4 regions of the Frankia sp. RB5 genome follow, and region 4 is predicted to be linked to each of the others. Evidence: riboswitches for the same ligand, from Rfam matches in the RefSeq annotation. Region 4 holds a riboswitch; each other region holds the start of a gene.
What was found. A riboswitch is a leader RNA that binds a small molecule or an ion and turns the genes downstream of it on or off. The one in region 4 is predicted to bind cyclic di-AMP.
Positions count from the first base shown of each region.

Region 1 (7,024 bases), on a different contig from region 4:
CAAGGTCAGCACACTTTCACCCTCAGGTCAGCCCGGCGGAGCGCCGAGCGGGATCATCCGCGGGCGCGGCCCGGCCCGGAGTCTGCCATTCGGGGGCGGGCGAGGTCGGCCGGCCCAGCAGGTACCAGCCCCATAGGCCGGCGGGCGCGGGGGCTCGCACCGGAGCGCCAGCGACCTCGCGGGCATCCATCACATCCAGTGCGTGGTCGAAGGTACCGAGCAGCCGGATGGCGAGCCGGCCGCCGAAGATCCCGCCGTGGCCGAGGTGCGGGTGCGGACGGGTGGGGGCGTGGCGCATGGCGTCGGCGAACCGCTCGTGCAGGCGGGCCCGCTCGGAATCCGAGAGCCGCTCGTCGAGCTCGCGCAGCAGGCCGTCCTCGGCTCGCGCGTGCTCGGCGAGCAGGGCCGCGAGGTCCCGGCGCAGGCTGGCGACGCTGTCCGGCGGATGGTTGAGGTCACCCTGCACGTACTGCTCGATGCCGCGCATCACCGACGAGCAGCGCCGGGCCAGCCGGCCGAGTTCGGCGACCCGCGCCCGGCCGCCGGGCACCGTTCGGGCGAGCTCCGGGTAGACGACGGCCTCCATCGCGCTGAGGTGGGCGGAGATGGCGGCGACCGCGGCGTCGCTGGCGTGCAGGGCCTGCCGTGGATCGCTCGGCGGGGCGTCCGGCGCGCCGGCCGCGTCACCGTGCTCACGGGACAGCTCCACGAGGTGACGGGCGTCCTTGTGCGCCGCGTCCACCAGAGTCGTCAAGGCCTCAACCATGATCACCTCACCGGAATGACACCAGATATCTACGCAGGGTCGCCAACACGGCCAAGGTACGCCTTCGACATCAAGATCGCACTCTGGAATCAGCTACACAGAGTGATGATATCCCGACCAACCGTGCGAGACGTCCGCCGGGATGTCTACCGTGAGAGAGGTTTCGACTACGATTGCCCCCATGGTTGCCAGTAACGTCCCCATGGCCCGGGACCAGGCAGTATTCGCCGCTCGCTCGCGCCTCGCCGGGGCGCGCCGCCGGTTCGTCGGCCACGACCTGCCACCTCTGGGCAGTCTGATCGTCCGTCACCAGGTGACGGTGCCGGACGGGGTCGAGTGGCCCTGGGCCCGGGTGTCCAGCTGGCCGCACCCCGCCCTGTTGCGCGGGCGCAGCCTCACCGACGGCACACACCCGTCACTCGCCCACATCCGGATGGGCCTGCCGCTGCGCATCCACAGCGACGACCTCGTCGACTGGGCGATCATCGACGCGCGCGGCGAGATCGTGACCGGGGCGTGGACCCGCAGGCTGCGCGCGCCCGCCGCGTCTCCCACCTGACCCGCGGGGACCCATCAGCGGGCCGGTCTCCACGGCGGGACGGGCCATTCAGTGGGCGAGGAACCCCTCCACGTCGTCGATGACGAGGCGCTCGTCCTCGACGACGAGGCCGCCGACGTCCGCGAAGCCCTCCGGTCCGGGCGCCGCCAGCACGATCGAGCCGGCGCCGTGGTGGACCGTCAGCCGCCGCCCGAGCGTGACGGCGAGCAGCATCGTCGCCGAGCCGCAGGCCTCGTCCTCGGCCACCCCGTGGCGCGAGCCGAAGGCCCGGGCCCGCACGATGCCCGCCGGCTCGTCCAGCCAGGCCCAGACCTGCTCGAGATCCTCGCCGACCGGGCGGGGCAGGGTGAGAGCGTCGACCGCGGCCGCGTCGGCGAGCTGGCGATGTCTCCAGGGCGGCACGGTGGCCAGCGGCACCCGAACCCAGACCCGGCCCTGGTCCTGCCAGCTCGCCGCGTCCCCGCCGGTGGGGCGCAGCACCGCCGGGTGGCCACCGAGGATGCGCCCGAGCTTCCAGGCAGCGCCGACCAGGGCGTCGCCGGCGGTCGGCAGTTCCCCGCCGGGCGTGTAGACCGCGAGCTCCGCCTGCTCGGCATCGTCCACGAACACCGTGGCCGGCAGGCCGAGACCGTGGGCGATCCGCTCCCGCTCATCAGGCTCGGGAAACCGCTTGCCGGCGTCGAGGACCACGACGAGCAGACTGCCCGCGGCGCCGGTCTCGTCCGTGAACACCCGCAGCCTGCGAACCTCTGTCTCGGTCATCTCACCCTCCCGTCGCCGGCGTTCCCCGCCCACGCTGGCACAGTCGGCGGGCATCCGGGTACATCGCGAGCCGTGGATCACCTCGCGATGCCGGCCAGCGCCTTGCCACCATGAGGCTAGGCCCAGGTCAGGTCAGATCGGGTCAGGCCGGTCGGGCAGCGGGGAAAGAGCGAGGGAAAGAGGCGAGCGTGCGAGACGACGCGACGCACACGCACACGCACACGACGCGGGCGGAGCCACCCGGTGACCGCGCGGCCCCGCCCGGCACGGACCAGGCCGGCACGGACCAGGCCGGCACGGACCAGGCCGGCACGGACCAGCCGGGCGGGAGTCCGCCGGGCGGGAGTCCGCCGCGGCCCGGGCGGGGCGAGGAGCATCCCGTCCTCGACGCCCTGGAACACGCCTCGGCGAACGCGCACCGCCTGGCCGGCGCGCTGAGCCGGCCGGCGGTGTCGCTGGTGCGGGTCGGCCGCAAGCGCCGCCGGCCCCGGGGGGTCGAGATCCCGGCGACCCCGGACGGCCGGGTGATGGCCTGCGGCGTCTACAGCCACGGGCAGCGGGTGACGACGGAGGTCGACCACCGCGACGCGCTGCGCCTGGCCCGGACGGAGCGCGACGGCTTCGCCTGGCTCGGCCTGTTCGAGCCGACCTACGAGCAGCTCGTGGCGGTCGCCGAGGAGTATGGGCTGGACCTGCTCGCCGTGGAGGACGCGGTCACCGGCGGGCAGCGGCCCAAGCTGGAGTACTACGAGAACCACCTGTTCATGGTGCTCAAGACGACGACCTACGTCGCCCACACGGAGGTCACCGGAACCTCGGAGGTCGTCACCACCGGAGAGATCATGATCTTTCTCGGTGAGGACTTCGTCGTGACGGTGCGCCACGGCCAGCATGGCGAGATGACGAAGCTGCGGGGCCGGCTGGAGGCCGCCCCGGAGATGCTGCGGCACGGTCCCACCGCGGTGCTGCACGCGATCTGCGACAGCATCGTGGACGACTACGTGGACACGGTGGAAAAGATCCAGGTCGACATCGACCAGATCGAGGCCGGAGTGTTCCGGCGCGAACGCGCTCCGTCCACGGAAACCGCCTACCAGATGAAACGGGAGCTGCTGGAGCTCAAGCACGCCGTCCAGCCGCTGGCCGGGCCGCTGCGCACGCTCACCTCGGACAGCCCGCGCATGATCGACGTGGCCATGCGGCGGTACTTCCGGGACGTCGCCGACCACCTTGAACAGGTCAGTGAGCGCATCTCGCACTTCGACGAGCTGCTCTCGTCGGTTCTGCAGGCCACCCTGACCCAGCTCACCATCGCGCAGAACGAGGACATGCGCCGGATCAGCGCCTGGGTGGCGATCGCCGCCGTCCCCACCGCCCTGGCAGGAATCTACGGAATGAACTTCGAGCACATGCCGGAACTGCGCCAGACCTGGGGATATCCGGCCGTTCTCACGCTGATGGCCGTGGCCTGCCTGTTTCTCTATCGGGCGTTCAAGCGCAACGGCTGGCTGTAGGACGTGTTCGCCGCCCACACGGGCGGCGCGGGTCCGGTCGCGGGCCGCGGGCAGCCCCACCCGACCCGCGGCAACCGGCCGATCTGTCACACACGGTGATAGGTTGCCGACAGTGCGCCGGACCGGGTGCGAGACGGCCGGCCCGGCGGCATTCACCGCCGCGTCGGCTCGTTGGGTGTGAGTGGCGCGAGATCGGGCAAATGTCCATAGAAACAACATGTTGGGTGCTATAAGCCCTAAAATCGCTGGCGCGGGTAGCCGACCCATAGCTCTTTCTTGCCATGAGTCGACAGTCATGACGTATCCGTACGATGGGTTACACCCGGCCACCTTCGTCAGCTACCGTAACCAACCGTGTCGGAGCAGCCGGGACGCGTGCCTGCCGCTCGGTGTGGTCCCCACCGATCCCCCCACCCGCCAGGGGAGTACATGCCCTCGTCTGACCCCAAGCGGCGAGAGACCGCCACCCTCCCCGACCGGGGCGACCTCATCGCCGAGCTCGCGAGCCGCCTTGAGGACCTCGACACGCTCCTGAGCCGGCTGGAGGACGCCGAGCAGCAGGCCAAGGACGCCAGCGAGCACCTCGTGCGGACCCGGCGCTGGCAGGAGGACACCGTGCGGACCATCCAGGAGGAGCGGGCCCGCATGCGCCAGCGCCAGCACGCACTCGACGAGCTGGCCGACCGCGCCCGCGCCGCCGTCACCGCGCTGCGCCACCACCGGTCGCTGCCCCGCGAGGTCCACGAGCTCGCCGTCGAGCTTCAGGTGCTCGACGCCGCCGGCTTCCTCAGCCGGCGCGCGCGGGGGCGCTGACTCCCGGGCCACCGCGCCCTGCCGGGCCGCCGCAGCCATCCACCCGCCCGCGTCACCTTTCGGCGATCCCTCCGTCACGATCCGCGGCGACCTCGGGCCGGGCCGCCCTTCGCCGAACCCGCCTCCGGCGGCGTCCTGGACGCCCCGAGACGCTGCGGCGGGCCCGCGGCAAGCAATTACTTTCTGTTCTCGAACCGACTCAACCCGAAGCCGCACGACCGGGGTGGCACTCTCGTTCACCCCCTTCTCCGCATCCCTCCCAGGCCCTCGAATGCCCGCCAGAACCGCAGGACAGGAAGGGTTTTTCGGGATGGGGGGCCGATCCGGGACAGCGGTAGCCAGACTGGGAGAGGGCTTCGCGCGGCGGGCACATCAGCGCACACTGGCTGTAGTTGGGAAGGACTAGTGTTTACCCACCCCCTCCAAGTGGACTAGTCTCACGCCGACGTCACGACAACACCGGGCCGAACGCCGAATCCTGCCCCCGGCCCCGGTGTCCCCTCCGAGTCGTCACATGGGGCAGGAGCGGGGGACCCACCTCCACCGGCTGGCACCGATCCGCGGCGCCGGTCTAGGGGTGAAGTCCGAGGCGCGTGAAGGTCACGCCCTCGGACCGGGCAAGCCCAGCCCGAACCCGACAGCTCACTTCGCAGGCGTACGGGAAGGAATACACCGTTGTCCGCGCAAAGCGTGCAGCTCGACGAAGATTCGCGGATCGCAGGTCGCGGCCGTCACCGCGCCCCGTCCACCGCGCCGGTCGCCCGTAGCAGGGCCCGCGCTCGCGCCTTCGCCGCGATGACCACCGGGACCGTCGCGGTCTCCGGGGTGGCCCTGGCCGGCTGCGCCACTGACGTTCACGCCGCCGCCCCCTCGGACGAGTCGACGAACACGGCTCCGGTCACCCTGGCCGCGCAGATCGGTTCGCGCGCCGCCCTGGGTGGCAGCATCGCCGCGGCGGCCGTGAGTGCCCATGGCGGCACCTCCGGCGCGACGCTGGGCATGACGAACGGCGTCGACGCGCCGCCGCTGTCCGGCAAGATCCAGGTTGGTCTGCGGAGCACCACCCCCCAGCAGACCGTTGACGCCAACGAGGCGATCAACGTCGGGTTCTCGCTGTACAACCAGGCGACGAACGAGCCGCTCGCGAACCAGCTCGTCAAGGTCCAGGTGAAGCTCCCCACCGGGTGGGCCACCTTCAAGCACCTGCAGACGGACTCGCGCGGCTACGCCTCCTACACGGCGCGGGTGCTCACCACGACGAGCGTCACCGCCATCTTCGACGGCACCGACGCCCTGCAGTCCGCCCGCTCGTCCAACGACGCCACGCTGACGGTGGCCCCGCAGCCGACCGCCTCGGTCTCGCGGAGCGCCGGCGTGCGGGTCGACACCCCCGAGGTCAACGTCTCGGTGCCGGTGCCGACCAGCTCCATCGGCGAGAAGGCCGTCTACCTGGCCTCGCTGCAGGCGGGCAAGCCCTACGTCTACGGCGCCGAGGGGCCCAGCTCCTTCGACTGCTCCGGCCTCGTCCAGTACATCTACAAGCAGCTCGGCAAGACGGTGCCGCGGACGACGGACGCCCAGTTCGCCGCCTCTACCCGGGTCTCGATGTACAACAAGCAGCCCGGCGACCTGATCTTCCTCGGCACGCCCGGCAACATCTACCACGTCGGCATCTACGCCGGCGACGGCAAGATGTGGGTCGCGCCGCACACCGGTGACGTCGTGAAGCTCCAGAAGATCTACACGACCTCCTACTACGTCGGCCGAGTCCTCTAGGAGCCGTTCCCCGGCGTCCCAGACTCCCGGGTCGCGGCCTCCCCCCTCCGGCCGCGACCACCAGACAGAGTCCGTGCCGCCGGCTCGGCGCCTCGGCGCTCGCCGCCATGCGCTCTGACGCCCGCCACTCCATGTAGGCGTCGCTTCTTCGCCGTGTGGGTCACCATCGCCGCTGACCCGGACGAGTACCGCCCAGGACGAGCATCGGCCGGGCCCTGACACCGCCCGCCTGATCACGGTCCGCCTGGTCCCGCGGGGCGCCTCACGCCGTCCCCGTAGTTCGCCGTGCCCGACCGTGCCTGCCTGACCGTGCCTGCGCCTGACCCCGGCCGAAGTCGCGTCTCCTTCCGGCCGGACGGACGTCAGATCTCCCCCCCATCTGACGTCCGTCCGGCCGGAAGGCCCCCGACCCCGCCGGCCTTCCCTCGGATTCCCCCCCCATCCGCAGCGGAAGGCCGGCGGGCCTTCGGGAGCCACGGCCGCGGGTCCGTCGATGCCGCTACCCCCCTCCCGGCGGCATCGACGGACCCCGTTCTCCGTCATCACGGTGTGCCCAGGTGTGACAGTGCGCCCAGGTGTGACAGGTGCGCCCAGGTCACAGAACCCAGGTGTCACAGGCCAGCCGCTCGGCCCGCCCGGCCCACATCCGTACGGCGCGGGCCTGGACGGGCTGCTGGCGGGCCGTCAGGCGGTGGGCAGGCGGTGCGGTTCGGACGCCTTCCACAGCGCCTCGCTGACCTTCTTGTTCCACTTCGTCTCGGCCACCCGCTCCTGCGGGGCCCGAGCGGGGCAGGGGGACTGCGGCTCCTGGGTGAACTGCCCGACGACGCCGAC
Region 1 covers NZ_JCBATA010000023.1:59,598-66,621, reverse strand. The annotation lists gene AC6EXY_RS14555 (hemerythrin domain-containing protein) at 23-754, opposite strand; gene AC6EXY_RS14550 (hypothetical protein) at 948-1,325, shown strand; gene AC6EXY_RS14545 (PhzF family phenazine biosynthesis protein) at 1,374-2,087, opposite strand; gene corA (magnesium/cobalt transporter CorA) at 2,276-3,601, shown strand; gene AC6EXY_RS14535 (hypothetical protein) at 4,031-4,414, shown strand; cyclic di-AMP (ydaO/yuaA leader) riboswitch at 4,905-5,084, shown strand; gene AC6EXY_RS14530 (C40 family peptidase) at 5,090-6,190, shown strand; gene AC6EXY_RS14525 (alpha/beta hydrolase family protein) at 6,875-7,024, opposite strand, start outside.
Region 1: linked by a shared signal. The riboswitch ahead of AC6EXY_RS14530 (C40 family peptidase) and the one ahead of AC6EXY_RS23750 (peptidoglycan-binding protein) in region 4 are both predicted to bind cyclic di-AMP.

Region 2 (7,024 bases), on a different contig from region 4:
ACAGGGTGGTGATCCACTCCCATATCCAGAACCCGACTGGCAGGCTCACGTAGCGGTTGCCAAAGGCCGGTCCGCTCCGGTCGCGGTACCGGCCGCCGTCGCCAGCCGGGCTTAGGAGCGTCACGGTCGGCTTGCCATCGGAGTGGCGTTCCAGCTCGATGAGGCGCGCGGCCCGCAGCCAGTCCAGAGCATCGTTGATCCGACGGGTACCGGCCTTGTCTGGATCGCTCAGTCCCAGGGCCCTGGCCCACGACCAGGGGTGGACGCCGCAGATGTCGTACGGATCGCGGGTGGCAAGCAGGGCCAGGCACAGATAGAGCTTGAGCCGCACCTCGCCCTCGCGCACCGGGTCCACCGGTCAACAGCCCGTTCGGACGGATGCTCAAGATGGTCGGGATCTTGGGCGGGCACCACACCCAACAGTCCGTGTTCGGCACAGAATCCGTCGTCGTAGACGGTGCTCCAATATCGCTGTGGACCGTCGGGAAAGATTGCCACGATGCGGGTGTCGTTCGGTTCGCGCCGCGCCAACCAGGAGGCCACCAGGGCGACCGCTCCGACGCTCCATCCACCACTGGCGAATCGTGCTGCCGCCAGCCGCCGGCATGCCCACGCCGCCTCGCCGGGCGCCAACCAGTGGACCTCGCTGAACTCCTGATAGGCGACGTTACGCGGAAAGATACTGCTCCCAAGACCCCGCATGAGCCGCGGTCCGTCTGGCTGCCCGAAGATCGTTGAACTGATCGTGTCGACTCCCACGAGGCGCAGATCCGGAAACATCTCGCGCAACACGCGCGACACCCCGGCGCTGTGACCTCCCGTGCCGACGCTGCACACCAGCACGTCCACCCAGCCGACCTGCTGTGCCACCTCTCGTGCCAGTCCTTCATAGGCCGCCACGTTGTCCGGGTTGTGGTACTGGTCTGGGCAGTACGCGCCGGAATGCTCGCCGAGCAGTGCCTGGACCCGGTCCCGCCGGGCCTGCTGCCAGCCCCCGGTCGGATGAGGCCGGTCGACGATCTCTAGTCGAGTGCCGTAGGCGGTCAGCAGGCGGTGCATGAGCGGTTCCAGGCCCGGATCGGTCACCAGGATGATCGGGTGGCCGTAGACGATTCCTGCCAGGGCCAAGCCGAGCCCCAGCGTGCCGCTGGTCGACTCGACTACCGCGCGGCCAGGAGCGAGTTCACCGCGTTCTCGGGCACAAGCCACCATGTGCAGGGCAGGCCGGTCCTTAATACCACCCGGATTGTGGCCCTCCAAATTCGCCCAGAACCCGCCAGCGCTACCGAAACAGACGTCGGGAATCCAAAGAACTGGCGTGTCGCCGACCACGCTCGCTGGGGAGTCCGCCATCGGCGGCGTACCAAGCGACTGACCCGGGATCGGGGGGATACGTGCAACAACGGTTTTCCGCATAGCGGATATCCTTCACAAGTAAGACCATCGCGAGATGATGGAATACCGAACGCATTCGTCGGTCGCGGTCCACATTTTCGCGCCCCCGTCAGAGGGCTGCGACGAGGAGCCGGCGCGGGGTCGGCAGGCCACCTGCTCAACTTCGGCGGCGGCGACCACGCGGGTCACAGCACGGAGGGGCGATCAGACGTTCGCACTCAAAGCGAGGCGAGTATCAGGTCCGCAGCACACACAGCTGTGCCAGCTGGCACGGGAGGCGGTCAGGAGCAACCGTCTGGAGTCGGGCGCGGGGACGGCCTGAAACGAACAAGACCAGGGCGGACAGCAGGAAGGCGGCTGCAGTCAACGCGAACACCGAACCCACAGCGGGGATCAAACCCGTGGCGCCCAAGAGAACCAGATCGGCGATCCGGTCGGGGCAATGAAATCCGCCATCATGATGGCTCTCTGTGCCCACCGCGGATGAAGCATGATGGTGTTCTCCCACGCTCACGAGGCTGGCGCCGCCCAGCGCCTCAAAGCCGCGCTCCGAGTGCTCCGCAGACCCGCACAGCGACGCCGAGAGTAGCATGCTCGCGAGCGCCGCGAGCAGGACAAGAGCCGTGGCGGTTCGCCATCCCAGCATCCTGTCGCGACTGGCCATCACAGCGTAAGGCTATCTCACCGAGAGAGAACGGCTAGCACTGTCAGGCCACCGGGCCCGGCCTGACCGCAAAGGCCACAGTTGTCGCCGCCTCAGAAGAGGTAGTCTAGACGTGGATAGCCTCCCCGGAGCTCGTCCAATGCATGGAAAACGTAGGCACCTGTGCACCTTCGCCACCGGCGCCGATTACCAATATAACTACTTTTCCTGAAAGTGGTAGACAGGCCATCGATGCCACCGGAAAGGGACAGCCATCAGCGCGAGTCGGCGGACCTGCTGCGGGTGGCCGCCCGTCGCGCACAGCCTGCCCGGTAGGATGGTGAGCGGGCCGAATGGATAGTGGTCGTCTTGGCTGAAGTAGAGTTCGCTCAGCGGCCTTCCGCCGGTGCCAGCTGGGATGTCCGGCCGCGCCGCGCCTCCTCGAAACGATCACAGTCCGGGTCGGTGGCGAACACCTCCTGAGTCGGCCGCTGGTGCAGGTCGAAGCGGCCGGCTTTCAGCTCGAACGGCGCGAACGGTGCAAGCGCGGAATCGTCAAACGGCTGGTGGCCCGCAAGCCGCAGGCGGACCAGGCCAACCCGACGGCCGTGCCGACTACCGACCTCGACGCCGACGCCGACGCCGACGCCGACGCCGAATGATGCGGGAGGTGGATCAGTACCTGTCTGCCGATCGTGTGCGGCGTCAGCGCCCCCGATTCGGCGATCGGTGAGGAAGAAGAAGCGCCTCACGTCACGGTGCACGGGTGGGCCGTGGCACGGCCACCGCGATTCCCCCTCGACACGCTGCTGTGCAGCTTCTCGTGAGGATCACGCGGTGGCCGTCTCACGTCACCGACCGGCATTCCGGCGAGTTGTCAGACGATCACGATCATAAACAGGGCGGTGAACTCCACGCGGCGTCCGGCCGTGTTACTGGTGGACGCGGCCTACGGAGTAGGACGACGTCCAGATTTTCTCAAGTTTCACCACGTCGCCGGACTTCGGTGCCACCCACATCTTCCCTCCGCCCGCATAGATTCCTTCATGATAAATGCCGCCGGGTGCACCGAAGAAAATAAGATCCCCGGGCTGTTCGGATCCCTGGGCGATGCGGGTGGTCGCTGCGTACTGCTGATCGGTGGTGCGGGGAAGTGTCTTGCCAAGTTGCCGGTAGATGTACTGCACCAGACCGGAGCAGTCGAAGCTGCTGGGCCCGGTCGCACCCCACACGTATGGTTTACCGGCCTGCAGCGACGCCAGATAGACTGCCTTCTCCCCGATACTCGTCGCCCCGGTGACGGCTCCGGCAGATGCGGGCTCGGGCTCGGGCTGGGGCAGGGCAACCGAGGTTCGCGTTGCGCCTCCGGACGTACGCGTTGGTGAGGTCGACGCCGCGGCCGGCTGCGGTTCGGGGCGAACCCGGACGATCGCTGGTCCGTATGTCGCGGCCCCGAACGAGTCGTTCCCGGTGAACAGGGCCCTGACGGACGTGGTGGTCAGGACCCTCGCGGTATAGCCGGCGTAGCCGCGCCCATCTGTCCGGAGAATCTTGAACGTCGTCCATCCCGTCGGGAACTGTGCCTGCACGAGGATGTCCTGGTTGGCCACCGCCCTGCCGGTGCCGTCAGTCAGCCGGAATCCGACATCGATCGGCTCCTCGGCGCCGACCGTCATGTCGGCGACGACGGGGGCGACTGTGGCCGACGCGCGTACGGTCGTGGTGGACGGAGTGGCCTGGCGCGGCACCAGCGCCGCCGGGGCCGCGGGGATGGTGGTCCTGCTTCCCACCGCGGCGCCGAGTGCGCCCGCGGCGGCGATCCTCGTCTCCCCGGTTTCCGGATCACCAGAGGAGTCCCCGTGGGTACTGGCCAGGGCGATGCCTGAGATCGCCATGGTGCCCGTCGTGATCGCGGCGACCGTCGCCCGGGCCGAGGTCCGTGCGAGCAGCGAACGGGCAGACGCGGAGGCGCGGTGTCGTCCCCGCCCTGATCCTGCGGGTTGGTCTTCGGAGGAGTAGATCTCGGCCGAATACACATGAGCCCTTTCCCGGGCGCCTACGAGGTGAGCTGTCGGGTTCGGGCGGGGAGCCCGGCCAGCACATCAAGGCAGCTGGCTTCACCCCAAGGACGCCTGCCGAGGCAGGACGCCCGGAGGAACGTGGTTCCCCCGCTCCTGTCCCGGCCGCGCGTGGAGGGGGCACCGGACCGGGGACAGGACTCGGCGTGCGGTCCGATGCTGCTAGGCGGAGACAAACTACCACTACACGGCATAGTAGACAGAAGTAGGCCGGGGTCGACGGGCGGGAGGGGTGACCACCTCGTGCCGGGACGGCCAGCCGGCCCGCTCTCCCCAGGAGGGATCATCTCGCCACCAGACGGGCGCGGAGCGTCGACCCACCGAGCCTGGTTCGGAGACCGTCGGGATCTCAGAGGCAGTGGTAGCCGAGGTCGCTCAGGGCGGGCATGGTGACGGCCGCGAGTGGTGTGAGGAGCAGCGCGGCGATCAGCAGCGCCCGCGCCGCGACGGCGGGGCCGCCAAGCGGCTCCCGCGCGGTGAGCAGGCGCAGGACCCGTTGGCGGACCGCGGTGCTTCCCATGCCCAGGGCGGACACGGGTGGGGCGGCGAGACGCAGGACGGCGTGGGCGACGGTGTGCCGGGGGCAGTGGCGGGTCGCGCCGTCGTCGGCGGCGAGTTCGACGAGCCGCCGCAGCTCGCCGGGCATGTCCTCGAAGAGGGGGACGGGCCCGAACGCGCGGTCGAGGATCGCGGCGCCGGTCAGGATGAGGTGGTGCCGGCCGCGCAGATGGGTCCGCTCGTGGGCGATCACCGCGTGGAGCTCGCCGGGCGGCAGGGCGTGCAGCGCTCCCGCGGTCAGGACGACGGTGGCGTCCCTTCCCGGCAGGCAGAACGCGCTGGGTTGGGGGTGGTCGAGGACGAAGACGTCCAGCGCCGGGTGGAAGCGGCCGACGAGGCGGATCTCGCGGCGGTGGCGGCGCCGCACCCGGCGCTGCAGGACAGTGACGGCTACGATGGCGTACCCGAGCCGCAGCGCCACGCCGAGGACGCCGGCGGCGCCCACCGCCTGCGGCACTGTCCAGGTGGGTACGGGCAGCTGATGGTCCGCCCAGTCGCACCACTGCACCAGCAGGACAAGCAGATCACCGAGAGCGTGAACGGGCACGACCAGCAGGAGCGGCGCGAGGATCACGGTAGCGACGGCGGATGCCGCCGCGGCGAGCCACATGCTGATCGCCAGCCGGGGCGCGCGGGACGTCCACGAGGCCGCGGACAGCGGGCGCGGGAGTCCGACCGTGACGAGCAGGGCGTAGGCGATCAGCCCGGTGGAAATCACGCCGGCGGCGTCCTCTCACTGCCCGGCGTCCGCTGGCTCTCGTGCCACTGCACGGCGCCGCGCAACGTCTCGTACTCCGCCGGGTTCATGGTCTCGACGAAGTGCAGCAGCGCCAGGCCCCGGTCCTCGGCCCCCGAGAGCACCTCGCTCATCATCCGGGCCGTGTACGCGCTGCGGCTCAGCGCCGGCTGATAGAGATACGACCTCCCCGACCGCTCCCGGGTCAGCCAGCCCTTGCGGTACAGCCGGTCCATCACGGTCATCACCGTCGTGTAGGCCAGCGGCCGGTCGAGCAGCCCCCGGACGTCCCGCACGGCCACCGGCTCCCGGGCCGACCACACCCGATCCATGATCTCGGCCTCCAGATCACCGAGCTGTTCCACCACGCCCGTTCCTCTCCCGTCCGCACGTCCCATCCCACCCGCACGGCAGCGATCCGCTACGCCGACGCCCGAGCCCGCACCAGAAAGCGCAATCCGCATCGCCTGCACGACCGCCGCGCCAATGCGCTCTCAGTCTCTGGCACCTGGCGATACCGCCTCGGCGAGGGGCATCGACCGACCCCACAACCTCACGGCCGGCGCTCGGGGGGCGCTCGATGCGCCACCCGCCCCGAGACCGCCTCGTCCCGAGCCGCCCATTCTCACCCGATCTGCTACATGACATAGTAGCTAGGGCCAGATGGGGCGAAGGAAGGATTTTCAGTGGATCGAACCGCGAGGAGCGGCCATCCAGCGCAGGACAGCACACTTGCACGGGAACTCAGCCCTCTGCGTCAGGCCGGTCGGTTCAGTCGGCGGGGGATGCGGCTCACGCCAGCGCAGCGCCGGGCCGCCACCGTCGCGATGATGACCACCGGCGGATTCGCCGCCGCGTCCACCGGGTTCGCCCTGGCCACCTCCGACAACGTTCCGGCCGTGCCCACCATGCCGGTCACCACGGCTGACCTGGTCACCGGCTCGCGCCCACCCGCCCCGCATCTCCAGGCTGCGCCCCTCGCCGGCGCGATCGCGGATCTGACGCCGGCGTCCGGCTTCACCGCCTTGTCCATCACTCCCGATCACCCCGCGATCAACCCGAACGCACCCGTGATCTTCACCGTGCGCGTGGTCGCCGCGGACGGACGAACGCCGCTCGCCGGGGAGACGGTGCGGATCGCCGTGGTCGACGGCCCGAAGTGGACCACCACCGCCCGGCTGCGGACCAACGGCGCGGGTGAGGCATACATCTCCGCCCGGCTGCTGTCGACCACCACCCTCACCGCCGTGTTCGACGGCTCCGACGCATTGCGCCCCTCGCTCGCCGACGCGACCACGGTCACCGTCACCGCTTCGAGCCCGCAGTCAGCCTCCGCCGACGCCGGCGGGGCAACCTCGATCGCGGGCACACCATCGGTGGTGACCGAAGTACCCGCGAGCGGGATCGGCGCGAAAGCCGTCTACCTCGCCTCGCTGCAAAAGGGAAAACCCTACGTCTGGGGGGCGGCGGGACCCTACGCCTTCGACTGCTCGGGCTACGCCCAGTACGTCTACCGGCAGCTCGGCCGGAATCTGCCACGTACCGCCCAGCAACAGTTCCAGGCCACGATCCGGATACCAAAATCCGGCAAGCAGCCCGGAGACCTGATCTTCT
Region 2 covers NZ_JCBATA010000015.1:119,073-126,096, forward strand. The annotation lists gene AC6EXY_RS10385 (hypothetical protein) at 1-331, opposite strand, end outside; gene AC6EXY_RS10390 (PLP-dependent cysteine synthase family protein) at 229-1,416, opposite strand; gene AC6EXY_RS10395 (hypothetical protein) at 1,631-2,059, opposite strand; gene AC6EXY_RS10400 (hypothetical protein) at 2,533-2,700, shown strand; gene AC6EXY_RS10405 (C40 family peptidase) at 2,971-3,933, opposite strand; cyclic di-AMP (ydaO/yuaA leader) riboswitch at 4,077-4,233, opposite strand; gene AC6EXY_RS10410 (M56 family metallopeptidase) at 4,466-5,392, opposite strand; gene AC6EXY_RS10415 (BlaI/MecI/CopY family transcriptional regulator) at 5,389-5,778, opposite strand; gene AC6EXY_RS10420 (C40 family peptidase) at 6,196-7,024, shown strand, end outside.
Region 2: linked by a shared signal. The riboswitch ahead of AC6EXY_RS10405 (C40 family peptidase) and the one ahead of AC6EXY_RS23750 (peptidoglycan-binding protein) in region 4 are both predicted to bind cyclic di-AMP.

Region 3 (7,024 bases), on a different contig from region 4:
CGTCGCCGTACTGGGCGGACAGGACGGTGCCCTTGTAGGAGTTGTCGCCCATCTCCTGGCGGGCGCGATCCAGCGTCATCGGCGGCTCGGCCGGAGTGATGGCCTGCTCGATGACGTCGCCGCCCGAGCCGACGGAGGCCGGACCATTGTTGACGAGGCCCATCTTGCGAGAACAGGACGGCCAGGGCGACCAGCCTCGGGAGTTGTACAGCTTGGCGGCGGCCGCGTCCTGGGTGGCCGGCGCTGCCTGGTGCGGGAGGCCGGAGTAGCCGAGCCCGTGCCATGTCTGGGAGTCGAACTGGTAGGCACCGTAGAACCCGTTGCCGGTGTTGATGGAGTAGTTGCCGCCGGACTCACACTGTCGGAGCTTCGAGAAGTCATCCGCGGTGGCGGCCCCGGCGGGGGCCGCGGCGACCGTGCTGACCGCGAGCCCGCTGCCGACGATGGCCGTCACCGCACCGGTGGTGCGCAGAATGCGGCTCGCGGCCGAAGGAGCCTGCGGAGCCCGGTGTCTGCCTCCACGCCGACCTGACGGCATGCCAGTCCAATCCCGTTCGCCTGCGGGGTGAGCTGTCGGGTGCGGGCTGGGATGGCCCGGCCGGACCGGCCGCGGGTCTTCGGTGGCGGGATAACGATCTCCCCATCGAAAACGCTGGGTCGAGCCGACTTAACCCCGAGGACGTCCGAGGACGTCCGGATGGTGGGTCCCCCACTCCTGCCCTCTGCGGTGCGTTCTCGTGCGAGCCGCCTGGCCGGTGGGCAGGACTCGGCGTCCGTCCGGGCAGCCTCGCCGGGATGGCGAGTGATCGGCACTCTAGCGATACCGGCGCAGGGCACGCAAACCGGGGTGGTTCGGAGTAACCAGATGGGACGCGCAAACTGCGGGGCCCGGGGGTGCCGCCCCGCCGGGCGGCGCGGGTGTGCCCGGCGGCGCCGGCGGGCACGGGGTGGAGCGGGAGTGGCGCGGGTGCCGGCGTCGGGCAGGTGACGCCGGCCCGACCGGCCCGTTTCTCCACATGGCGCTGCGCTGCGCCGGGCGGCGGCGTGGGCCGGTCGGTTCGAGCGGAAGTGCCCCCCTGCCCGGTGCACCGGGTGGGGAACGTCGGTCCGGGGCCAGGACGCGCGTCCCCGCGTCGGCGGCCGGGTGGACCTGATGGATGGGGTGCCGCCCGGCGGCGCGCCGACCGGTCGAACGGGCGCGCTCGCGTGGCGTGGGACTCAGCCGAAGGTGGCGTGCCAGGTCGCCGGGCCGACGATGCCGTCGACGTGAAGACCCTTGGCGGTCTGCAGGGCGCGGGCGGCGGCGGCGGAACGTGGGCCGTAGTGGCCGTCCACGGCGATCGGATAGCCCAGCTGGCTCATCCGGGTCTGCCAGGCGCTCACGTCGGCGCGGTTCTGGCGGACCAGCGCGGTGGTGAGGTTGCGGGTGAAGTTCGGGCTGGTCGCCGCCGCGGGGGCCACGGTGAGCCCGCTGCGCTGCGCCGAGCGGGAGGCCTGCGCCGCGCCGCCCGAGGACGATCCACCCGCGAGCTGGTCGGCGCCCATGCCACGGCCGCAGACCGGCCACTGCCCGAAGCCGGAGCGCTGGGCGAGGCGCAGCGCGGCCTCGTCCTGGACGGCCGGCGCCGCCTGGTGCGGCAGCCCGGAGTAGCCCAGGCTGCGCCAGGTGCCGGCCGAGAACTGGTAGGCACCGTAGTAGCTGTTTCCGGTGTTCGTCGTGTAGTCACCGCCGGACTCGCACTGCCGCAAACCTGCCCAGGTGGTGGCGGCCTCCGCCGGCTGGCTGACGACGATGGAGCCGCCTACCGCCGCCGCGAGGACCGGAGCCACCATGAGGGCCCTCGTCCGGAGGCGGGTTCCGGCGCTCCATTGTCGGCCACTGGTACGTGCGTCGGACATGTGTTTGTGGTCCTTCCCCACGCCTGCGAGGTGAGCTGTCGGATTCGGGCTGGGAACTGCCCGGCCATGCCAGGGATTTCCTGGGGACGTGTGGTCGCACCGAATCACGGTCCGGTGCCCGTCGCTCACGGCTTCACCCCGAGAGCATCGAATCCTTTCGATGCTCGGAGATGGTTCCCCCGTTCCTGCCGCCTGTGGGTGAGAAATCGTCGACCGGGGGCAGGATTCGGCGTGCCGCCCGACGAATGCCGCACGTTGTTGAGCGGCACGGCGAAGACCATAACCACGCCGCCCGGCGAGTCGCCAAGCATTGAATAGGGCGCGTGAAAAAGAGCACAGTCGGCGCGCCTGCTTGAGGGGGCCATGGTGCGGCTGGTATCGCGCGTGCGCGCCCGCTCATCAACCTGGCGGCATGGCGGAGAGTGGCATTTGTACGCGCCTGATCACCCTGCTTGCCGATGGGTTATGACAAGCGGAGCGTGGTGAAGCGCACTGAATGCGTGACATGGAGGTGCTGGTGCTTGCTGGGGTCCGCGACGGCTTCTGGGAGAGATGACCCGTTACGTCGCTTCGTCCCGTTCAGCCTACCTGTGTGAGAAAAGCAACGGAAATCGGGTCGCTACTTACATTGGTGTCGTTTGGCGACCCCCTGTGTCCAGCTGAGTGCACACAGTGGCATCGGGCGCAGGAGGTGCGGGGATAGGACCAGATGCCCTCCTTGGGAGTCCGATGGTCCTGTGGGCGGAACGTCTGGGACGTGACGGTTGATCTGCAGGAAACGTGCTGGTCATGAGCGTGAACCGCCATCGGACCCGGAGTGGACCACTCGGCGAGAAACAGTGGTCCCCCAGTCGCGGCGTGCGGCTGGGGGACCGAGAGGGGCGCGCATCATATGGGACGCCGGCAGGTTCCGGGGCGTGGCGAACGGGGTCCGATGTCCGTTACGTGTGGGCTGACCGGGTGCGGGACGGGCGTCCCGCCGGGAGAACCCGGGCGGGCCCCGAATCGGCGCAGGGAACGCGAGAAGCGGTCCGTGCGCCCATCGGCGGCCGGCGTGTGGGGGTGGCCCGGCGAAATGCTCGTCCCGCGTCAGGCCGACCTGGCCTGACGCGGTCGGATCGGTCCGGACGGTGAACCCGGTGGCCTCCCGGCGGGGGACGGCCGGCCGGGCGGCCGACGGTCCTCCTCCGGGTCGTGACGGTTCCGATGGTTCATGTCCGGCGAGTGCCAGGGAGCGCGTGGCGTCGGAGTCTTCCCGCGCCCGCGCCTCCCGTCCCGGTGGTGTGTCTTCCGGGGACTGTGCCTTCCGGTGTCTTCCGGTGCCTCTAGGCCTTGCCGAGTGCGCGCCCGGCCGAGCGGAGGTCCTCGCAGGCCTGCGCCACGCGGTCCGCCATGCCCTTTTCAGCGAGCTTTCCGTAGGTGCGCGGGTCGTACGCCTTCTTCACGCCGACCTCGCCGTCCACCTTGAGAACACCGTCGTAGTTCCTGAAGGTGTGGTCCACGATGGGGCGAGTAAATGCGTACTGGGTGTCGGTGTCCACGTTCATCTTGACGACGCCGTAGTCCAGTGTTTCCCGGATCTCGCTGAGGTCCGAGCCGCTGCCGCCGTGGAAGACGAGGTCGAACGGCTTCGCCCCGGCCGGCAGGCCGAGCTTCTGGGCGACGTGCTCCTGGCCGTCGCGCAGAATCGTCGGCCGGAGTTTCACGTTGCCCGGCTTGTAGACGCCGTGCACGTTGCCGAACGTGGCGGCCAGCAGGTAGCGGCCCTTGTCCCCGGAGCCGAGGACCTCGGCCGTCCGCCACATGTCACCGGGCGTGGTGTAGAGCTTCTCGTCGATCGCGCCGACGACGCCGTCCTCCTCGCCGCCGACGACACCGATCTCGACCTCGAGGACGATGCGCGCGGCGGTCGCGTCGGCGAGCAGCTCCTCGGCGATCTTGAGGTTCTCCTCGAGCTCCACCGCGGAGCCGTCCCACATGTGCGACTGGAACAGCGGGTCGCGGCCGGCGGCGACGCGATCCTTCGAGATGGCGATCAGCGGCCGGATGTAGGTGTCGAGCTTGTCGGCCGGGCAGTGGTCGGTGTGCAGGGCGATGTTGACCGGGTAGGCCTTCGCCACGTGGTGGGCGAACTCGGCCAGCGCCTCGGCACCGAGCACCATGTTCTTCACCGTGGAACCGGACAGGTACTCGGCACCGCCGGTGGACACCTGCACGATGCCGTCGCTGCCCGCCTCGGCGAATCCCCGCAGGGCGGCGTTCAGGGTCTGCGACGACGTGACGTTGATCGCGGGATAGGCGAAGGACTCCGACTTCGCCCGGTCGAGCATTTCGGCGTAGATCTCTGGCGTGGCGATGGGCATCGTGGGGCTCCTTGTCGAAGCTGTCGGGGCGCCGATCAGCCATGTACGGCGGCGCAGTACAACCCGATCGGGCCGAAGCCCGCCGTCGGACTGTTGGTGGGCGAAGGGTATGACGGCCGGCGTCGTTCGGGTGCTCGGATGCGGCGGACGTCGCCGGGCAATCTGCCGGCACCGCGCCGAGCCGCCGGTCACGGACCCATGACCCGGCGGGGTGGCCCGCGGGGAGCATGCCGGGGATGGCCCGTCGTGGCCGGCCCGGCTCCGGCGGGGCGTGGTCCGTGACCGCGTCGCGGCGCGGCGGTGATCCCCGCACGGACGGATCGCCCGGCACACTGGAGGGGTGGATGTGGCCAGCCTGTCCGGGACGACCCTCTACGCCGTACTGTTCGCGGTGATCTTCATCGAGAGCGGGGTCCTGGTCGGCTTCTGGCTGCCCGGGGACACGATCCTGTTCGCCGCCGGCCTGGTCGCGGCGGACGGTGACGCCGGCGTCTCCATCTACGTCCTGTGCGTCGGGGTCGCCATCGCCGCGAGCCTCGGTGCGATGGCGGGCTACTACACCGGGGTTCGGCTGGGCCGGCCCTACCTGGAGCGGCGGCATGCCTCCGCCCTGGCCCGCACGGAGCAGTTCTACGGGCGGTACGGCTCGGTCACCCTCATCGTCGCGCGCTTCGTGCCCTGGGCGCGTACCTTCGCCCCGGTACTCGCCGGAGCGGTGGCGATGCCGTGGTACCGCTTCCTCGCCGCGGTCGTGTCCGGTGCGCTGGTCTGGGGTACCGGCCTGATCCTGCTGGGCTACCTGGCGTCGGCGATCCCCGGGCTGCGTGACGCCGCCGGCTGGCTCGCCGCGGTGGTGGTGGTCGTCTCCGTCGTGGCCGGAGTGGGCGGTGAGCTGCTGCGCCGCCATCGCTCCCGGCACGAGGCCGGAGATCCCGGTACTGACGGGACGGCCGTCGGCGAGGGCGGATAGGCCCGGGCGAGGCCGGTCCGGTGAGCGCGAGGCCGGTCCGGCGGGGCGGTGGTGGGTAAGAGGGGCGCTTCCGGGCGTCGGCCGTGACCCGGTCGCCGGGCCGCTGGGCGTCGTCCCCGCGTGTCTCCCGCCGTCGGTCCGGTGAGTGGACGGCCCGATCGGGGGGTCCCCGGGTAGCCTGCACCGCGTGATCATACGATCGCATCAGGCGAGAACGTTATGGTGGCTGGCCATTTTGGGCTACCACTGACTAGCCTGGTCGGATCCAGCACTTAGGTCGGGGGGGCCGACCAGGCGAAGGATCCCATGTATCTCACGCGTAACCGGCGCCAGATCTCCCCGCGCCGGGCCGTGCCCGTTCCCGTCCATCCGGCGGGTGCCCTGCTCCTCCCGGTAGCGATCGCGGCCCTGCTGTTCGGCGCGGCCGGCTGCAAGGCGAACCCGGTCGGCGCCGGCACGGCCGGTGCGCCCGGCGCCACCACCCCGGGCACCCCGGGCACCGCGGCGTCGCCAGCCGCGAGCACCGGCCAGACGCCGGCGCAGCCGATGTCGGCACCCCTCGGCACGACGCCGACGCCGTCCTCGGTTCCGGCGACCACGACGCCGGTGACCCCGGCGTCGTCGGCCCCGAGCGGTCCGGCGAGCACACCCGGCGCGACGCCCTCGCGCCCGTCGCCGCGACCCGTCTGGACCCTGCCGCCGATCACCATCCCGGCCCCGGCGGGCGGCCTCACCCCGAGCGCGGCCCCACCCGCGCCCACCACGGCCCCGCCCGCCACCGTTGCGGCCCCGCCGGCCACTGTGCCGGCCCCGCCCGCCACCGGGCAGAGCGCGTTCGCCACCGCGGTGGTCGCGGCGACGAACCAGCAGCGACGGGCGGCCGGCTGCGGCGACCTGACCGTCGACGCGGTGCTCACCAGCGTGGCGCAGGCGCACAGCGCGGACATGGCCACGGCCAACTACTTCAGCCACAACAGCCAGGACGGCCGCACCCCGTTCGACCGGATCACGGCGGCGGGCTTCTCGTTCTCCGTCGCCGCGGAGAACATCGCCGCCGGCCAGCGGGACCCGGCCGCCGTGATGCAGGCGTGGATGAACAGCCCCGGACACCGCGCGAACATCCTCAACTGTGCCCTGACCCGCATCGGTGTCGGCGTCGCGAACGGCGGCACCTACGGCGTCTACTGGACCCAGGATTTCGGGACGCCCCGCCGATGACGGCACGGTGAGAAGGTGCCCCGGATCGGTGACGGTCGCCTGATCCCCGAGTGACGATCCGGTGACGGCCACGGGGAGGGGCGGTGCCAGCCTGACCCGCGGGACGTCCGCGTCCGTGGCCGGGTGTATCCCGTAGGGTCTGGACATCGTCGCCGACGGCGGCCCGGGTGTCGCGTGCACCGGGCGGGCCGGGCGGCGGCGGTCGCGACAGCGCCGTCGGCGCGGGCGGCCCCGGCGCGGGCGCCCCGGGCAGGAGGAGAGACCGTGGTTCGGGCGGTGGTCACCGGCGCGGCCGGTTTCCTCGGCGGGGCGCTGACCCATGCGCTGCGCCGGCAGGGGTTCGAGGTCGTCGCGCTGGACATCCGCCGGTCACCCGGCGTCGTCCAGGCCGACGTCACCCGGCCGGGGGAGTGGGAGCGGGCGCTCGAGGGCGCCGCCCTGGTCGTCCACGCGGCCGCCGTCGGGACCGGTGGGGTCGCCGAACTCACCCCGGTGCGGCCGGGACGTGCCGGCGCGCCGGTCCGGGTACCACCCGCGGAGGTCCGCCGGGTCGCGATCGGCGGTACGGCATCGC
Region 3 covers NZ_JCBATA010000017.1:51,373-58,396, forward strand. The annotation lists gene AC6EXY_RS11195 (transglycosylase family protein) at 1-538, opposite strand, end outside; gene AC6EXY_RS11200 (transglycosylase family protein) at 1,219-1,899, opposite strand; cyclic di-AMP (ydaO/yuaA leader) riboswitch at 1,907-2,121, opposite strand; gene fbaA (class II fructose-bisphosphate aldolase) at 3,225-4,262, opposite strand; gene AC6EXY_RS11210 (DedA family protein) at 4,609-5,232, shown strand; gene AC6EXY_RS11215 (CAP domain-containing protein) at 5,539-6,450, shown strand; gene AC6EXY_RS11220 (NAD-dependent epimerase/dehydratase family protein) at 6,715-7,024, shown strand, end outside.
Region 3: linked by a shared signal. The riboswitch ahead of AC6EXY_RS11200 (transglycosylase family protein) and the one ahead of AC6EXY_RS23750 (peptidoglycan-binding protein) in region 4 are both predicted to bind cyclic di-AMP.

Region 4 (7,024 bases):
TCGTCGACCAGGTGGGTCGCGGTCGTGCCGTCGGGCAGCGTGATCTCCACCGGGACGATCTCCCCGGCGAAGTCGCCGGCCCGCGCCGCGGCGGCGGCGAGCTCGTGCGACCGCGCGGAGAAGGCGTCCAGCTCGTCGCGGGTGAACTTCCACCGCGCGGCGATCAGCTCGGCGCCGATGCCCTGGTTGGCCAGGCCCTCCGGGTAACGGGCGCGGATGCTCGGGCCGTTCGGGTCCTGGCCGGCGGTGGAGAAGCCCATCGGCACCCGGCTCATCGACTCGACACCGCAGGCGATGACGATGTCGTAGGCGCCGGCGAGCACGCCCTGCGCGGCGAAGTGCGCGGCCTGCTGGCTCGAGCCGCACTGGCGGTCGATCGTCGTCGCGGGGACCGACTCGGGGAAGCCCGCGGACAGCACGGCTGTCCGGCCGATGTTGGCGGACTGCTCGCCCGCCTGGCTCACACATCCGGTGATCACATCGTCGACCAGGGCCGGGTCGAGGTCGTTGCGGCTGACGAGCTGGCCGAGGACGGTGGCCAGCAGCTCCACGGGGTGCACCCCGGACAGGGCCCCACCCGGCTTGCCCCGGCCCGACGCCGTGCGGACCGCGTCGACGATGACTGCGTCTGCCATGGGAATCTCCCTCGTCACCAGGGCCGCCGGATCACTCCGTCGCCCCGCTCGTGTCGCTTCGGTACTGCGTGGCGTGCTCCGACGGCCGCACCCCCACGATCGTCCGGCCTGACGCTACGAGCCCGCTCTTGACGGGGCAACAAGTCGCGGGGAACGCGCATTCCAACATCGTCGCCCGCCACCGTCGTCGCCCGCCACCATCGCCGCGCGTGGGCATCGTCGCGCGTGGGCGTCGTCGCGTGTGGGCATCGTCGGCGGTGGGCGTCAGCCGAGGAGCCGGGGCGGGCGTGGCGGCGGCGACTGCGCCCAGCCCGGGCTCGCCGCCTCGGCGACGCGGCGGTCGATCCAGCGGCGCAGGCCGGCCACGTCCACCTCGTACGGCGGGCGTGCGGCGTAGGGGGCGAGCCCCTCGCCGGCGCGGGTGAGGACCGCGATGCCGCCGCAGGTGTTGCCCCGGGCCAGATGGGTGATGCCGACGGCGAGCTGGGTCAGCGCGCGCCACAGCCCGCGGTCCCGCGCGTCCGCCGACTTCCACGCGGCCTCCAGCACCTCGTGCGCCTGGAACGGCCGACCGGTGTCGAGCAGGTGCTGGGCGGCGGCGAGCGCGGCCGGCGGCGGCAGCACGGCGGGCAGGTCCAGCGGCACCACACCCTTCGCCCCGAAGGGCAGCGGTCGCCCGAGCGCGTCGCGGGGGCGTTCGGCACCGGGCCGCGGCCGGGCCTCGGGCCGCCGGGGATGTGGTGATGTGGTCATCGTCGCTAGTGTGACCAGGAGGCGGCGCATCTGTCACGCGCAGTGATCCAGTTGGCCGGCGTCGGCCCGCGCCGGCCTGCCCGTGGGATCGGCGATCGGGTCACCGACCGGGCACTGTCGATCAGGTGGTCGGGTGTCGTCGATCGCTGACGGTGTCATTCGGCGGCCCCGCGGTTCCTTTGCGTCACTCCCGGGCGCTGGTTACGGTGGTGGCCTGACGACGCCGACCGCGGCGGACGGCCATCGGCCGCCCCGGTGCCGGTCGAGGCCGGGGAGGCTGCGATGTCCCGCGAGGGGTGGACGGGCGAGAACTCGCCGGGCCCGGCTTCGCGGGCCGGCCGGACGGGCGTGCGCGGCGAGCGCCGCGTGCTCACCCATCGTCGGCATATCGACACCTGCCGGGTCAGCGCGACGGCCTGTCCGCGCTGACGACCGCGGCATTCCGGACCTTTCCTCGGCCGCGCCGGACCTCCGGCGCGGATCACCGGCCAGCGCGACGCGGGCCGCTCCCGCCGGACCGGGCACGCGCCCGGCGCGGGGCGGACATGCCGCGGCCGTGGGGAAGGTCGTCGACTTCGGCAGGAACGGCACCCGCCATGAACGATCCCCTCGCACCATCCGGTGGACCGCCCGGCCCCGACCGTCCGGTGCCGCCCGCGCCGTCGCCCACCCGGGGGGCCGCCGGCGACGGCGGCCAGGTGGCCCAGCCGGAGCGCCGCACCGCCGGGCTCGCCGACTTCACCCTGCGTGAGGCGCACGTCCTCGACCGCCGGGGCCGCTTCGGCGCGCCCGTCGACGTCGCCGTGCGCGCCGGCGTCATCCAGGCGATCGGGCCGGGGCTGGCGCTCGACCGGTCCGCCGTCGACGTCGATGCCCGGGGGCTGTGGCTGATGCCGGGCGTGGTGGACTGCCACGCCCACGTGACCCAGTCCACCTATGATCCACTCGAGCTGATGACGACCCCGCTGTCCGGGCGCTACCTGGCCAGCGCCGGCGCGCTGCGGGCCGCGGTGCACGCCGGTGTCACCGGCCTGCGCGACGCCGGCGGTGCCGACGCCGGCCTGCGTGACGCGCTGTTCGCCGGGGTCGTCCCGGGTCCCCGCCTCACGGTCTGCGTCGTGCCGCTCAGTCGGACCGGGCGCCACGGCGACGGCGCGCTCCTCGGCCCCGGCCTGGAATCCGCGCAGGAGGTGCTCGGGCCGGAGTACCCGGGGCGCCCGGCGCACACCGTCACCGCGGCCGGCGACCTGCCCACCGCGGTGCGTGGGGTCCTGCGCGCCGGCGCCGACTGGGTGCTGATCCATGCCAGCGGCGGCGTGCTGTCGGCACCGCCGGTGCGCGGCGGGTCCGCGCCTGACCTGCCTTTCACCCGGGCCCAGCTGACCGAGGCCGTCGCCGAGGCGGCCCGCTACCGCAGGCCGGTGATGATGCACGCGCTCGGTGATCGGGCGGTGGAGACGGCGGCCGCCGCGGGCGCCCGGTCGATCGAGCACGGGATCGGCCTGGGGGAGCGGGCCGGCGCGGCGATGGCCGCGCGGGGCGTGACCCTGGTGCCCACCCTGAGCGCCTACCTCGACCTCGCCGCGCTCGCCGGCACCGGCGTGCTACCCGGCTGGGCGGTCGAACGAGCCGAGGCCACCGCCGCCGCGCTGGCCGAGACCATCGCCGTCGCCCGCGCGGCGGGTGTGTCCATCGCGCTGGGCAGCGACGCCCGGCACCACAGCCGCCACGGCGGCAACCTCGCCGAGATCACCCATCTGCGCCGCGCCGGCCTGACCCCACCCGAGGCCCTGCTCGCCGCGACCGCGAACGGAGCACGACTGTGCGGCGTCGGCGACCGGCTCGGACGCATCGAGACCGGCTATGTCCTCGACGCGATCCTGCTGGACGAGGATCCGGCCGACCTGGAGTTGTTCACCAGGCCGGATGCCGTGCGCGGCGTCTTCGTGGGCGGCCGGGCGGTGCTGGCACATCCGCGGCTGCCCGCCGAGCTCGTTCCGCCCGGCTCGCCCGTCTGGTCCGCGGCGCCCGCCGCGGGCGCGCGAACGCCGGCCGCCGGGCAGACCAGCCATCGGACCTCACCCTGACCCGTACGCCATCGGTGGGAACAGTCCCGACCTGTCGCCGGTATCCAGAACCCGAAACTCGGGAGGTGATTCCCTCCAGGATTCCGGAATGCATTGCGGGAGGTCGGAGGGTGATGTTTTCGGGCGTCTTCGAGGAGTCGGGCGGCGGGCTCCGGAGGGCGGCCGAGATGCGCGTCTGTTCGTCGGAGCTATTGTCGGAGGGGCCCCGGTCGGGTCGGTGTCGTTGCCCGTCGGGGCCTCGAGGTGGCGTCAAGGACGCCGTCCACCGACCGGAGGTGTTTGCTGTGCAGCACGCCGAAACCATCACCGAAAAGATGCGCAGGGCAATCGAGGAGTGCATGTCCTGCTCGGCATTGTGTGAGGAGACCATCTCCTACTGTATGGACATGCCGGGCAGCATGATGAGCGCCGACGACATGCGGCTGATGATGGACTGCGCGGCGGTCACCCGGACCTGCGCGGACATGATGTGCCGCATGTCGCCCTTCCACGGGGGCATGTGCGCGATGTGCGTGCGGGTGTGCGGCGCCTGCGCCGAGATGTGCGAGCGGATGCCGCGCGACGCCCAGCTCGCCCGCCTCGCCCGCGCCTGCCGGTCCTGCCTGGACAGCTGCGCGGCGATGGCCGGCGCGGCGGCCTGACACCGGTCAGGCAGCAGGCCGGCGCCTCCGGGATGCCGCGCTGAGGCCGGCACCCGGTCCCTGCGGTTCGCCCCGGCGCGTGACGCCGGGGCGAACCCGTCGCCCGAGCCGAACGCGACCGCCCTGGCGCGTGCGGTGACTGTGCGATCGCTTCCGCCGCTCACTCCGATCTGGTCCGCGTTGACGTCCAGGTCCGCCCAGGTCGGGCACGAGTCGGACATGAGCGGTGATGTGCGTCGTACACGATGCTTCGGGTGATGTCTGAGAGTTGCGACATTGCAGCGAAATGCACGCAGCGTCATGGGTGTGTCCGTGGTTTCGCACGGAACAAGTACTTGTAACTACCCAGGGTAGTTCGCTACGGTTGCCGGGCACACGTTGCTCCGGGCTGACGCCGAGTTCTGCCCCCGGCCCGGGGTCCCTCCGAGACAGCTGGGGCAGAAGCGGGGGAACCAGGTTCCGCCGGGCGGTCCCGTCACGATCGCCCTTGGGGTTAAGTCGTCTGCACGCAGGCGACCGGGCTTCCCGGCCCGCACCCGACAGCTAACCTCGCAGGCGTACGGGAAGGACTCCACGTTGCCTGTGCCTCGGGAACTCCTCCGGCCGGCCGGCCCGGCCAAGCGGGTCGCCAGATCGGTCGGCGCCTTCTACGGTCCGCGACGGGCCTGGTGGGAGCTGCCCACGTCCTGACGGGGCGACGGGTGGTGGTCGCCGATCGCTCGCCGCCGTCCCATCGTTCTCGCACGGTTTTCGCGGCCTGCCCTAGGTCCTGCCGTGCCGTTCTCGTCGCCGCGCGCCGCCGCTGAGGCGGTGGCCCGGTGAACTGGTCATTCCTCCTGACCTGATCGCCGTTCATGCCGGGGCGTGATCCCTGACCGTGTCCGACCGCGCCGCTCGGTATCGACTGCTTTCCTCATGCACCTGAACAGGGCTCACCGACATTAATTAGTCCGTGCTGCCCCTAAATTTCCGTGCTCATTTTTGGCCGCATCTTCGACGGCCATTGAACTCCCGTATCTGCGCTTGCCGACACCGAAAGAGATGTCAAAGAATGGCTAAGGGAAAGCATCGTAAGCGCGCGGCGCGGCGCCGGGGCGCCACCATTGCCGCGGCCGGCGTGCTCGGCGCGGGCGTCAGCATGCTCGCCACGGCGGGTCCCGCGAGCGCTGCCACCGGCGCGGTGTCCGACGTGACGATCGCCCAGGTGGCCGCGAACGCCGGCCTGTCCGGATGCAGCGGGGTGCCGCTGTCGACCTGGGTGGCCGTGGCCCTCGCCGAGTCCGGTGGGAACACCTTCGCGCACGCCACCGCGGGCGAGGACTCCCGCGGCCTCTGGCAGATCAACATGCGGGCGCACGCCGGCTGGGTGGGCTCACGCAACCTCTACGACCCGGCCACCAACGCCTGGGCGGCCAAGCAGGTCTGCTCCAGTCAGGGCGTCCGCGCCTGGAGCACCTGGACCAACGGCATGTACACCCGCTTCACCGCGCGCGGTCAGGCGGCCGCGAGCGCGGTGGGCGGCGGCGCGGCCATCCGCACCATCTCCTACACAGCCGCGCCGGTCGCCGCGCCGGTCGCCGCGCCGGTCGCGAAGGCCGCCGGCTACCCGTCGCTGGTCAGCGGGCTGGGCTATCGCGACGACGTCCGGCGCATCCAGCAGAAGCTCGCGGACCTCGGTTACCCGATCCAGGTCGACGGGCAGTTCGGCTACCAGACGAACCACATGGTGAGGGACTACCAGCTCAAGCATGGGCTGCTGGTGGACGGTGTGGTCGGGCCGCAGACCAGCGCGAGCCTCGGGCTTTAGCGCCAGGCCGACGGCGGTGCGTGTCACGGCGCCGCCCGTGGGTGTTCCCGACCCATGGGCGGCGCCGTCGCGTGTCCGACGCATGGCAGGACTACCCGCGCGCCGCCCGGGGTATTCCCTGCACCGGCCCACCTGGGCCGCCGGTCCCCGCAGGCAGACGAGTACGGGGTCCGCCCGGGAAAGATTCTCCGTCTGCTGAGGATCTCCGACCGACAAGGATCATCATGGTCGACGAGCGCGCGACCGTGCCGGATCTGGCCATCCGGTGCGGACCTCGGGTTCCCGGCATGTCCGTCGTGGAGCCCTCGTCGTGGGGCGGCTCCGCCACCCGCTGGCGCGGGCCCGGCGCGCTGTTCGCCGTGCTGGGGCCGCTGGAGGTCTGGCGTCCGTCAGGGGACCAGGTGCGCATCGACCAACGCAAGAAGAGGGCGCTGCTGCTGACGCTGCTGCTGCACGCGGACCGCTGGACGTCCATCGAGGAGATGCGGCTGGCGCTGTGGCAGGACTCGCCGCCGCGCTCGGCGCTCGGGAACATCAAGACCTACCTCTCGGAGCTGCGCCACACGCTGCCCCCACCGCCCGGCGCCCCCGCGGACCGTCGGCACGTGGCGGCAGTCGGCCCTGGTTCGGGGGTGCTGTTCCGGCCGGTGGGACCGGGACGAATCGAGAGCCGGCCCGGCCACTACCGCCTGATCGTCCAGCCCGACGAGATCGACCTCGTCCGGTTCGAGCAGGATGTCGAGCGAGGCCGCGCCGCGGTCCGGGACGGATCGCCGCGCCGCGCGGTGGGCCTGTTCGAACGAGCCCTCGGCTGGTGGCGGGGCGACGCGTTCGACGAGCTGCCCGCCGAGGTGGCCGGAACCGAAAGCCTGCGCCTGGAGGAATCCCGGTGGGCGGTGCACGAGGACCTCATCGACGCGCGGCTCGCGCTCGGCGAGTTCGACGAGGTGCTGCCCGTGCTGCGCGCGTTCACCCTCGAGTTCCCGACCCGCGAGCGGCTGTGGGCGCAGCTGCTCGTCGCGCTGGAGCGCAGCGGCCGCCGGGCCGAGGCGCTCAGCGAGTACCGCACCCTCCATCGACGCCTCGTGGCGGACTTCGGCA
Region 4 covers NZ_JCBATA010000051.1:50,986-58,009, reverse strand. The annotation lists gene AC6EXY_RS23775 (thiolase family protein) at 1-635, opposite strand, end outside; gene AC6EXY_RS23770 (DUF309 domain-containing protein) at 900-1,388, opposite strand; gene AC6EXY_RS23765 (hypothetical protein) at 1,671-1,817, shown strand; gene AC6EXY_RS23760 (amidohydrolase family protein) at 1,985-3,475, shown strand; gene AC6EXY_RS23755 (four-helix bundle copper-binding protein) at 3,760-4,116, shown strand; cyclic di-AMP (ydaO/yuaA leader) riboswitch at 4,537-4,688, shown strand; gene AC6EXY_RS23750 (peptidoglycan-binding protein) at 5,168-5,923, shown strand; gene AC6EXY_RS23745 (AfsR/SARP family transcriptional regulator) at 6,148-7,024, shown strand, end outside.